DNA from 3 places in the Massilia sp. BKSP1R2A-1 genome. Region 2 is predicted to be linked to each of the others. Evidence: predicted binding sites of a transcription regulator. Region 2 holds the regulator's gene; each other region holds the start of a gene.

Region 1 (4,099 bases), on a different contig from region 2:
AGCGAGCCGAGCATCTGGTTCAGCATGCCGGCCCGGCCGTTCGCGTCGCTCTGTCCGAACAGCTGGCTGACGACCTGCGGGAAGGGCGGGGTCTGGTCCGAACGCAGCGCGCTGGCCACGCCCTCGGCGACCGTCTCGCGCGGCGCGCTCTGCGCCACCCGGTCGAAGTCGTCCGCCGCCTGGGCCGCGTTGCCGCCGCCGAGGTATTGCGACAGTAAGTTGCCTAAATCAAAGGCCATGTGGTTCTCCTGCTCGTGAGTCGGTTGAAGGTCGAGGGTAGGCGCTTTGTGCGGATGTTCTCTGTTCGCTATCCCACCGTCGCGCCGCGAACTGGACCATTTGCCGTATGGACATCCTGACTGGCCGAAGGTAAGCTTTTGCGCATGCCCTATTTGCCGCTACTGCTGTTCCTTGCCATCTACGGCTTCGCCTCGCTGGCGTGGAACCTGCCGTCCCTGGTCGGGCTCGCTTACCTTGCGGTCAGCCTGGGTTGCTTCCTGGCCTATGCCATCGATAAGTCGGCGGCACGCAGCAAGAGCTGGCGCACGCCGGAGGCCTGGCTGTTGCTGCTTGGCCTGGTGGGCGGCTGGCCTGGCGGCCTGTTGGCGCAGCAGTGGCTGCGCCACAAGACTTCGAAAGTGTCGTTCCAGTGGAAGTTCCACGTGAGCGTCGCCGTCAACATCGGCATATTCGTCTACCTGTCCCGGCAGCTCGCTGTGCCGGTCATCGACTGACCCCGCGAAAGGAGTAGGGCATGTGGCGATATCCCCGGATCCTGGCCCACCGCGGCGGCGGCACCCTGGCGCCCGAGAATACCTTCGCGGGCCTCAGGCGCGGCATGGACTTCGGTTTCCGCGCCGTGGAATTCGATGTCATGCTGGCGCGCGACGGCGTGCCGGTGGTGCTGCACGATCCCTACCTGGGCCGCACCGTGAGCGGGGCGGGCCACGTGTTCGACTACGACGGGCTGGAGCTGGCGCGCATGGATGCCGGCAGCTGGTTCGGCGCCGACTACCGGACCGAAGTGGTGCCGCTGTTCGTGGAGTTCGCCCAGTTCTGCAAGGCCAACGGCATCTGGATGAACATCGAGATCAAGCCGGCGCGCGGCTTCGACGTCGAGACCGGCGAGACGGTGGCCCGCATCGCGCGCGCCATGTTCGCCGACGAGCTCGCGAGCGGCCAGCTCGACAGGCTGCCGCTGCTGTCCTCGTTCAGCTTCGCCGCGCTGGAAGCGGCGCGGCGCGTGGCCCCGGACCTGCCGCGCGCCTGCCTGATGAGCGAGCCGCCGCCCGGCTGGGAGCCGCTGGCGCGCTCGGTCGAGGCGAGCGCGATCCACGCCAACCACCGCCACCTGACCCCGGCACTGGCCCGCGCCGTGCTCGATGCCGGCTTCGGCCTGTTCTGCTACACCGTCAACGAGCCGGCGCGCGCGACCGAGCTGCTGGGCTGGGGCGTGGAAGCCTTCTGCACCGACCGCATCGACCTGATCGGCCCGGATTTCGGGCGCACCGGCGTTTAGCGCGCGTCAATAAAACATTTGGCAAAATATTCATTCCGGTCCTCAAGTAGTGTAACCGGTTGTCGTAAATGACATGCGACCACCCCGAGGTGTATGTCATTATGTCAATATCAATCACGACCAACGTCCTGTCGATGGGCGCGCAACGCGCGCTCAAGACGCACAATACGGCTCAGGAAAGGCTGATGGAGCAGCTGTCGGCGGGCTCGCGCATCAATGGCGCGCGCGACGATCCGGCCGGCCAGGCGATTTCCTCGCGCATGGCGTCCGGCCAGCGCGGCATGAGCCAGGCCCTGCGCAGCATCAATGACGGCGCCTCGATGCTGCAGGTGGCCGAAGGCGCAATGGCGAACGTGGTCGAGAGCCTGCAGCGCCTGCGCGAGCTGGCGGTCGCGTCCGGCAACGGCAGCTATGGGGATGGCGACCGCGCCGCCCTGCAGACCGAGGCGCGGGAGATCCTCGCCCACATCAACCGGGTGGGCGAGCAGACCAAGTTCAATGGCGAAACCCTGTTTTCCCAGGACGGCGGCAGCATCGGCGGCGACGAGAGGAAGCGGCGCGTGCTCGACGGCCTCAAGAGCGGCTGGCTGAGTTCGGCCGAGCAGATGGTCAAGCAGTACTACGGGATCGAGGGGGACGGGGTCAAGATCACGGTCAACCTCGATACCACCGACGGCGGCGCCGGCGTGCTGGCCTCGGTATCGGGCAACCCCGTGGCGGGCAAGTACACGAACCTGCACCTGAATCTCGACATGGCCGATTTCGGCACGGGCGACACCCGCGACGGCGGCGGCTCGCCCTACTACAGCGACCGCGTCGTCGCGCACGAGATGGCGCACGCGGTCATGTCGCGCACCATGAACTTCACCGCGCTGCCCGACTGGTTCGTGGAAGGCACGGCGGAACTGATCCAGGGCGCCGACGAGCGCGTGCGCAGCTCGATTGCCAGCGGCAACTCGGTCGCCACCATCGTCGCCGGGGTGGCGGGCGGCGGCTTCGTCTACGATGGCGGTTACCTGGCCGCCCGCTACCTGCACGACCAGCTCAAGGATCTCGGCGTGGAAGGCGGCATCAAGGGCGTGATGCAGTACCTGAACCAGAACCAGGGCGCCAACCTGGACCAGGCCCTGAACGCCGTCAGCAAGGGCGAGATCGCATCGGAATCCGCCTTCCTGGCGGATTTCGGCGGCGCCAACGGGGTGAACTTCGTGAACACGGAGGTCAACCTGACGAATGCCGACACCGGCGCCATCGGCGGCCTCGATGCCGACGGCGGCCGCTCGCTCGACGCCCGCGCGGTGGTGGCCGATGCCGGCGACAACAATGCCAGGGATGGCCTGGCCGGCTTCGACGTGGCCTACCCCGAACTCGGCGGCGGCACGGGCATCCGCCGCGTGCAGATCCAGGCCGGGGAGGGCGCCGGCCAGTTCATCGAGCTGCAGTTCTCGGCCATGAACGCGCGCGCGCTGGGTCTCGCCAACCTCGACATGCAGAACGGCGCCATCTCGCTGCTGCACGTGGACGAGGCGCTCGACTTCGTCAACAAGCAGCGCGTGGCGGTGGGCGCTTCCAGCAACCGCCTCGACATGGCGGCCAGCGCCCTGCAGAGCGACGCCATCAATATGGCGGCGGCCAAGGAGCGCATCGACGGTGTCGATTACGCCTCATCGGCGGCGGGGCTGACGCGGGCCCAGATCCTGCAGCAGGCGGCGTCGGCGATGCTGGCGCAGGCGAACCAGCAGCCGAGGGCGGTTCTTTCCTTGCTGCGCTGAGCGAACGAGGTCGAATTGGGCTCCGGCCTCCGCCGTAGCGATGGTCCGCTACTTCAGCACGTCGCCCCGGCGAAGGCCGGGGCCCAAGTTCGTCGCACCTCCGCAGCGCCAATCCCGTAAATATCGGCCCAACCGATAACCCCGCCCTTAGCTACGCTATAATCGTTTTTTTATAGCGTACGCTCCCCTATTTCCGCCCCCAAGACATGAAATCCTCCGAAATCCGCGAAAAGTTCCTCAAGTTCTTCGAGTCCAAAGGCCACACCATCGTCCGTTCCAGCCCGCTGGTGCCGGGCAACGACCCGACCATGCTGCTGACGAACAGCGGGATGGTGCAGTTCAAGGACGTGTTCCTGGGCCTGGATACGCGCCCGTACTCGCGCGCCACCACCGTGCAGCGCTGCGTGCGCGCCGGCGGCAAGCACAACGACCTGGAAAACGTCGGCTACACCGCGCGCCACCACACCTTCTTCGAAATGCTGGGTAACTTCAGCTTCGGCGACTACTTCAAGCGCGACGCGATCAATTATTGCTGGGAGCTGCTGACCAAGGTCTACATGCTGCCGGCCGAGAAGCTGACCGTGACCGTCTACTTCGAGGACGACGAGGCCTACGACATCTGGGCCAACGAGATCGGCGTGCCGAAAGAGCGCATCATCCGCATTGGCGACAACAAGGGCGCGCGCTACGCATCGGACAACTTCTGGCAGATGGCCGACACCGGCCCCTGCGGCCCCTGCACCGAGGTGTTCTACGACCACGGCGCCGACATCTGGGGCGGTCCTCCAGGCTCGCCGGAAGAAGACGG
Region 2 (4,099 bases):
TGGAACGCCACCGCCCAGCGCGAGCCCCAGAAAGCCGCCGTGCTGCGCGAGATGCTGGCCGCCGGCTTCTCGGCGACCCTGGCGCGCTACCTCATCGAAAAAATGCCGGCGACGAAAGACGCCGCCGACGCGCTGCGCTGGATCAAGACCGTCCTGGCGCGCAACCTGACGACGATTGCCAACGAAGACGACCTCCTGAACCGTGGCGGCGTGTTCGCCCTGGTCGGTCCGACCGGCGTCGGCAAGACCACCACCACCGCCAAGCTGGCGGCCCGCTGCGTGATGCGTCACGGCCCGGACAAGCTGGCCCTGATCACCACCGATGCCTACCGTATCGGCGGCCACGAACAGTTGCGCATCTACGGCAAGATCCTGGGCGTGATGGTGCACTCGGTGAAGGACGAGGCCGACCTGCGCATTGCCCTCAAAGAGCTGAAGAACAAGCACACCGTGCTGATCGACACCATCGGCATGTCGCAGCGCGACCAGATGGTGACCGAGCAGGTTGCCATGCTGAGCGAATCCGGCGCCGACGTGAAGCGCCTGCTGTGCCTGAACGCGACCTCGACCAACGAGACCCTGAACGAAGTGGTGCGCGCCTACCAGGGCACCGGCCTGGCCGGCTGCATCATGACCAAGCTGGACGAAGCCGCTTCCATCGGTAATGTGCTGGACGTCGTGATCCGCCAGAAGCTGAACCTGCACTACATCTCGAACGGCCAGCGCGTGCCGGAAGACCTGCACCTGGCCGACCGCGCCATGCTGATCGACCGCGCCTTCCGCAATACCCGCAACGCGGCAGCCCAGTTCGGCGACGCCGACCTGCCGATGATGATGGCCGCAGCTGGTAAACTCAGCCAGGACCGCGGCATGCGCGAGGTGCACCTTGGCTAGTTTCGACTTCGACCAGGCCGAAGGCCTGCGCCGGATGCTGCAGGGCCCGCGCCCGCGCATCGTGACCTTCCTCTCCGCCACCCCTGAAGACGACAAGGGCGCCATGCTGGTCAACCTGGGCGCCTCGCTGGCCCAGACTGGCAACGAAGTCCTGATCGTCGACGCCTGCGAGCGCGACTACGGCGTGGCCCGCCGCCTCGGCCTGAACCGCGCGGCGACGCTGGCCAACGTGGCGCGCCAGGAAGCGGCCCTGAACCAGGTGATGCACGCCGTGCCGCAAGGCTTTTCGGTGGCCACCCTCGGCACGCCGATCGGCAATACCGATACCCGCCGCCTGGCCAAGACCTTCGACGTGCTGGTCAAGCAGGCCGGCATCGTGATGGTCGACGGCGAACTGGGCCCGGATGACGAATTTCCGCTGCCCTTGATGGCCTCGTCCGAGATCGTGGTGCAGGTGGGAACCTCCGCCGCCTCGATCACGAATGCCTACGCCCTGATCAAGCGCCTGTCCCAGCAACTGGGCCGCCGCCCCTTCGGTATCCTCGTTACCGGCGCGACAGAGGCCGAGGCCAAGGTTGTATACGATAATATGTCTACCGCAGCAAGCCGTTACCTGGCGGTCAGCCTGAGCTCGATGGGCTCGGTGCCGGCCGACGAGTACCTGCACCGGGCCGCGCGCCTGGGCCGCGCCGTGGTCGATGCCTTCCCGCTGGCGGGCGCGTCGGTCGCGTTTCGCAGGCTGGCTGGCAAGTTTGCCTTGCACGCGATGCGGGCATGAAACCAGGTAGTTGTAGGGTGGGCGGTCCCCCGCCCACGCGTTCGACAAGCCGAACCAAGAGAAAAAGAACACTTAACGCATGTACACGGTCAAAGGGAAAGCGGACAAGAACCATTTGCTGACGGAGCACATGCCGTTGGTGAAGCGCCTTGCCCACCACATGAAGGCCAAGCTGCCGCCTTCGGTGGAAGTCGATGACCTGGTCCAGGCAGGCATGATGGGCCTGCTGGACGCGATCAACCGCTACGAAGACAACCACGGCGCCCAGTTCGAGACCTATGCGGTGCTGCGCATCCGCGGCGCCATGCTCGACGAGCTGCGCAACAGCGACTGGATGCCGCGCTCGACGCGCCAGAACATGCGCAAGGTCGAGGCCGCGATGGAGGCGCTGAACCAGCGCCTGGGACGTCCGGCCAGCGAATCCGAGATCGCCAAGTCGCTCAAGATGTCGCTCGCCGACTACCAGGAAATGCTGGGCGACTCGGGCGGCCACCAGCTGGTCTACTACGAAGACTTCCACGACAGCGAGGACGGCAGCGACGGCTTCCTCGACCGCTATGCCGTGGACGACAGCGATCCGCTGCGCAGCCTGCTCGATACGGGCTTCCGCCAGGCCGTCATCGACGCCATCGACAATCTCCCGCCGCGCGAGAAGATGCTGATGGGCCTCTACTATGAGGAAGAACTGAATCTGAAGGAAATCGGCGCCGTCATGGGCGTCAGCGAATCGCGGGTGTCGCAGCTGCACACCCAGGCGGTCTCGCGGCTGCGCGCCGCCCTCAAGGAGCAGTTGTGGACTGGGCAAGCGTAGCCGGGCTGGTGCTCGCGATCGCGGGCATCCTGGTCGGCCACACGCTCGACGGCGGCAAGTTCGCCTCGCTGGTCCAGCCGGCGGCCTTCGCCATCGTGGTGGTCGGCACCTTCGGCGCCGTGCTGCTGCAGAGCGAAAAGCGCAGCTTCGCGCTGGGCATGCGCATGCTGCGCTGGGTCTTTTTCCCGCCCAAATCCGGACGCCAGAAACTGTCGCAGGAAATCGCGCTGTGGAGCCTCTCGGCACGGCGCGACGGCCTTCTCTCTCTCGAGCAGTACATGGGAACGAACGACAAATTCGTCCAGAAGGGCCTGCGCCTGGTGGTGGACGGCATCGCACCCGAAAAGATCCGCAGCCTGTTAGAGGGCGAGATCAGCGCCTATGAATTCTCGCAGCGCCAGGCGGCCCGCATCTGGGAGTCGGCGGCCGGCTATGCGCCGACCATCGGCATCCTGGGCGCCGTGCTGGGGCTGATCCACGTGATGGAAAACCTGTCCGATCCGTCGCGGCTCGGCTCGGGCATCGCCGTCGCCTTCGTCTCCACCGTCTACGGCGTGGGGCTGGCCAACCTGTTCTTCTACCCGGTCGGGAACAAGCTGAAGGCCATCGTCAGCGACAAGGTGGCTCAATACGAAATCCTTGCCGAAGTCTTCCATGACCTGGCTTCGGGCGACCATACCCGCGTGGTCGACGAGCGCGTGGCCAGCCTTCTCGCGCGTCATTGACCTGCCATGGCGCGCAAACGCTACGACGATGAAGTGGGCGCCGGCGAACACCACGAGCGCTGGCTGATTTCCTACGCCGACTTCATCACCCTGCTGTTCGCCTTCTTCGTCGTCATGTACGCGATCTCCATCGTCAACGAAGGCAAGTACGCGGTGCTGTCCGAAGCGCTGGGCGACGCCTTCGGCGGACGCGGCGCGGCGCCGCAGGTGAACACCAATGTCGAGCCGGTGCTGCCGCTCTCCCACATCGTCAACCGCAAGCGCCTGGAAGCGGCGCGGCGCGAGCGCGAACGCATGGAAGTGCTGGCCAGGGACCTGACGGCGACCCTGATGCCCCTCGTGAAATCGGGCCAGGTGAGGGTGACGCAAAATGCGCGCGGCATCAGCGTGGAGCTCAATGCCAGCGTGCTCTTCGACCAGGGCCAGGCCGTGCTGCAGCCGGATGCGCGCGAGGTGCTGGGCGAGGTGGCCGGTTTGCTCAAGAACGATCCGCATGCGATCGAGGTCGAAGGGCACACCGACAATCTGCCGATCACGAATGCGCAGTTCGCCTCGAACTGGGAACTGTCGGCGGTGCGCGCGGCGAGCGTGGTGCGCCTCTTCATCGAGCAGGGTGTCCGGGATACGCGCCTGTCGGCCATCGGCCATGGCGCCACGCGCCCGGTGGCGCCGAACGACACGCCGCTGAACCAGGCCAGGAACCGCCGCGTGGCGGTGATGATCCTCGCGACGACACCGGAGCCGCTGCTGGTACAGTGAGTGACATTTTCTTTCATGGAGCACGCATGCATGTCAAACGATTTGTGCCTGTGCTGGCCTTCGCGCTGGGTGGCCTGGTGAGCGCCGTCGGCGCGGTGGAGAAGGATGCCCCGGTGCGCCACCAGCTCGAAG
Region 3 (4,099 bases), on a different contig from region 2:
CTTGACGGTCGCGGTGCGGCTGGCGGTCTCGGGGTCGGTCTGGTTCAGCGTCACCATCCAGCTGGTGTTGGGCGCGATGGTCGTGGTGGCGGCCAGCGCGGCGGTGCTGGTGACGTTGCCCTTGCTCGCCATCTCGGTGATGCTCACCGCGTAGGTGCCCGGCTGGGTCTTGGAGGTCGAGGTGTTGAACTTGATGTTGGCGTCCGAGGCCTTGCCGACCGCCGCGAACAGGCCGGCGATCTCGCCGAAGTTCTCGGTCATCGCCTTGTTCAGCTTGCTGGAATCGACCGCCAGGCTGCCGTCCTTCTGGAAGGTGATGCCGACCTGGCTCAGGGTGTTCAGCTTGCCTTCGCCGACCGCGTTGCCGAGCAGGCCGCGCAGCTGGGTCTGGACCGAGCGCACGGTCGAATCGCCCACCAGCGGGCCGCCCTTCTTGGTTTCGGGGTCGTAGCTGGTCAGGCTCTTCATGGTGCTGTTGAGCGTGTTGTAGGCCTTGACGAAAGCATCGACGCTGGTCTTGACCGCGTTGGTGTCCTTGGCGATCGTGACGTTGCTTTTGCCGGTCTGGCTCACGTCCAGGGTCACGCCCTGGATCGCACCGCTGATGTTGTTGGTATCGCTGGTGACGGCCACGCCGTTCACGTCCAGCTTGGCGCTCTGGGCCGCGCTGGTCTGCCTCATGCCCTGGGCGCCGGCCGGGTCATAGCCGAGCAGGGACTGCAGCGCCGGGTCGGCCGCCGCGCCGTTTTCGCCGCTCAGCGTGATCTTCATCGACGACTTCTCGCCGGTCTTGGTCGAGGTCAGCACCAGGCGGTAGGGCGAGGCGCTGCCGTCCGAGACGATGCTGGCCTGCACGCCGATATTGGCCTTGTTGATGGCGTCGCGGATGCCCTGCAGCGACTGGTCGCCGGCTTCCAGGGTGACCACGCCGCTGGCCTTGTCGCCGTCCTGGGCGAAGCTGGCGCCCAGGTAGCTGCCGTTGCTGCCGGCGGCGAGGCCGGCCAGGGACGGGTTGCTGCCGGCGACCGAGATCGCGCTCCCGTTGTTCGAGCTCAGGCTGATGCCGGCGGTGACGGTGGTCGTCATGCCGTTGTTGGTCGTGCCGCTGTTGTTCAGGCCACCGGTGACGCTGCCTTCGACGCTTTCACTGACCGTGATGTTGGCGCCTTGGGCCGAGAAGAACTGCAGGTCGCCGTTGGCGGCGGAACCGGTGAACGTGATGCCGGCCGCGGCCAGCGCCTGCGTGGTCGCATTGTTGCCGGTAAGGGCGTCGTCGATCGACGCCGCGCTCACGCTGCCGGCGGCGCCGGCGGCGATGCCGGCGGCCTGGGCGGCGATCTGGACACCGCCCACGGACAGCGAGTAGCTGGCGCCGGCAGTGGTGGTCACACCACCGAAGCTGCCGTTGCCCGCGCCGCCGAACAGGGTCGCGCCCGTCGCGGTCTGCTGGGCGACGGCGGTGACGCCGGTGTCTTCGGTTTCCGCATTGATGGCGGCCGCCAGCGCCTGGGCGCTGCGGGTGGAGTTGCTGGTGGTGATCGCGGTGCCGTTGATGGTGAGCGAACCGTTGGCGATGCCCGTGGTCGCCACAGCGCCGGACAGGGCGCTGGCATCGACGCCATAGCGCCCGCCCGAGGTGGTGCCAAACTGGAAAGTGAGGGTGGTCTTGGCGCCGCTGCCGATCGAGGACGTCATGCTGGCGTAGCCGGCGCTGTTGAGCGTCTGGGCCTGGGCCAGCTGGTTGACCGAGACCTTGTAGGTGCCGGCTGCCGCTTCAGCGGTGGCGCTGCCCTTGAGCACCTCGCTGTTCGAGACGCTGGCGCTGAGGGCCTTGAAGGTCGCGCTCGAGGTCAGCGAGGACAGCGAGCCCTGGAAGCTGCCCACGGCGCTGCTCAGCTTGCTCAGAGCGTCGAGCTTGGACTGGAAGGCGGCGGTGCGCGCATCGTATTTGGTCAGCGGCGCAGACTCGGCCGCCATCAGTCTACTGACGAGGTCGTCTACATTGAGACCGGAACCGATGCCGGCTGAGGAAATGGCCACTTGTTTCTCCTGCGAAAGTAGATAATGTAAGTCATTATCGACAGGAGCAAAGGGGACTTGAGAGCAGGAATTACCTGCTTATTTGTGGCTTGGGGAAAATCGTACAAGAAACACAACGCGCCCTCCGCAGGGGAGGGCGGCGTCGGCAAGCCAGGCATCAGGCTTTCTGGCTGATCAGGCGGCCCATCGCCTTGTCGAGCGACTTGGCGATCTCGAGCGCTTCGACCGAAGGAATCTGGCGCACCACTTCCTTCGTGCTCAGGTCGATGATCTTGACGACGGTCTGCTTGCTCTCGTCGTCGACCGAGAATTCCAGGCTCTGCGAGGATGCGGGCAGGGACTGGTTGATCTTCTTGACCGCTTCGTCGAGTTCCTTGCGCGAAGGCTGCTGTGCTTCCTTGCCGGCACGGGTTTCCTCGGGCTGGCGCGCAGCGGGAGCGCGGGTGGCGATGCTGTCGGGTGCCGGCCGTTCGTCAAGCTTCGGCGTGGCGGGCGCACCTAAAGGCTGGATGTTCATATGGACCCCAAAGTGAAAAACCCCGGCTGATCGAAATCAGCCGGGGAGCTTACAACGCTAGCTTGTCAGCGGATTAGCCACGCAGCAGGGACAGCACGCCGTTCGGCAGCGAGTTGGCCTGGGCCAGCATCGCGGTACCGGCTTGCTGCAGGATCTGGCCGCGGGTCATGTTCGCGGTTTCAGCTGCGAAGTCGGTGTCGACGATACGGCTCTTCGATGCCGACAGGTTCTCGGTGCTCGACTGCAGGCTCGAGATGGCCGACGAGAAGCGCGATTGCAGTGCGCCCATTTCAGCGCGCTTGGTGTTCACGGTCGCCAGTGCCGAGTCGGCAATCTTGATCGCGAGCTGGGCGCCGGCGAAGGAGCTGATGTCCAGCGAAGCGACCGACTTCAGGCTCGAGCTGCCGGTCAGGGCCAGGCCCGAACCCGCGTCGCTCACCGAGAAGCTGTTCTCCGAATCCAGGGTCACGTGGCCGTTGCCGATGGCGGTGGCGCCGGCGGCCTTGGCATCGAAACCGGCGCCGACCAGCACGTTCTGTGCGGTGGTGGTATCGGTCTTGTACGAGTGCACGTTCAGGGTGGTGTTGGCGGCGGTCGCGACGTTCTTCAGGTTGATGTCTTCACCCGAAGCGTGGGTCAGCTTGATGCCCTTGTTCTTGGCGTCGTACTCGGCGGTCACGCCGGTTTCCGCCGAACGTGCGTTGAAGGCCGAGATGCCTGCCGCCAGGTCGGTTGCCGAGGTGCCGGCGCCGGTCGAGAACGAGATCTTGACCGCGGTCGAGTTGTCGCCCTTCAGTTCCAGGGTGTAGCTCTCGCCGCCGCCCAGGGCCAGCATGGTTTCGGTCTTGGCCGTTGCGGTCACGCCGGTGGTGCCCGAGTTCTGGTTCACCGAAGCGGCCAGGGCCTTGGCGGTGCCGCCCTTGGCATCGGCCGAACCGGCCGAACCGTTGATGGTGACTGCCTTGGTTGCGTCGAAGTTGGTGGTGGCCTTCACTTCCGGCACGTCCTTGGCGACCTGGTTGGTGCCGTAGGAGCTGGTGGTGAAGTTCGAGCCCGACATCGAGATCAGTTCGTTGGCATTGGCGCCGACCTGGAAGTTCGAGGTGCCGCTGGTGCCGTCCAGCAGTTGCTGGCCGTTGAACGAGGTGGTGGTAGCGATGCGGTTCAGTTCCGAGGTCAGCTGGGTGACTTCGGTCTGCAGCGCCTTGCGGTCGCCGGCCGAGTTCGAAGCGTTCGAGGACTGGACGGCCAGTTCGCGGATACGCTGCAGGATGTCGCCCGAGTTTGCCAGAGCGCCTTCTGCGGTTTGGGCCATCGAGACGCCGTCGTTGGCGTTACGGGAAGCTTGGTTCATCCCGCGGATTTGCGAGTTCATGCGGTCCGAAATCGCCAGGCCGGCTGCATCGTCCTTTGCGCTGTTGATGCGCAGACCCGACGACAGACGCTGCAGGGAGGTGGTCAGCGAGGTCTGCGACGAGGTCAGGTTACGTTGCGAGTTGAGCGAAGCGATGTTGGTGTTGATGACGGATGCCATGGTATTTC

What was found. Region 2 encodes FliA, which starts transcription of late flagellar genes. Its sites were predicted from a motif close to CTAAAGTTTNNNNNNNNNNNGCCGNTA; they were not measured.
Positions count from the first base shown of each region.
Region 1: the regulator FliA is predicted to act here: its motif matches at 1,561-1,587, upstream of ACQ7JA_RS19715 (flagellinolysin).
Region 3: the regulator FliA is predicted to act here: its motif matches at 2,076-2,102, upstream of fliD (flagellar filament capping protein FliD).

Region 1 is NZ_JBOBRE010000014.1:53,042-57,140, reverse strand. It holds gene ACQ7JA_RS19725 (DUF1294 domain-containing protein) at 384-734, shown strand; gene ugpQ (glycerophosphodiester phosphodiesterase) at 755-1,519, shown strand; gene ACQ7JA_RS19715 (flagellinolysin) at 1,621-3,291, shown strand; gene alaS (alanine--tRNA ligase) at 3,498-4,099, shown strand, end outside.
Region 2 is NZ_JBOBRE010000016.1:49,790-53,888, reverse strand. It holds gene flhF (flagellar biosynthesis protein FlhF) at 1-894, shown strand, start outside; gene ACQ7JA_RS21170 (MinD/ParA family ATP-binding protein) at 887-1,672, shown strand; gene ACQ7JA_RS21165 (RNA polymerase sigma factor FliA) at 1,752-2,483, shown strand; gene ACQ7JA_RS21160 (flagellar motor protein) at 2,465-3,208, shown strand; gene motD (flagellar motor protein MotD) at 3,215-3,967, shown strand; gene ACQ7JA_RS21150 (hypothetical protein) at 3,994-4,099, shown strand, end outside.
Region 3 is NZ_JBOBRE010000008.1:10,496-14,594, forward strand. It holds gene fliD (flagellar filament capping protein FliD) at 1-2,040, opposite strand, end outside; gene ACQ7JA_RS13585 (flagellar protein FlaG) at 2,198-2,557, opposite strand; gene ACQ7JA_RS13590 (flagellin) at 2,631-4,091, opposite strand.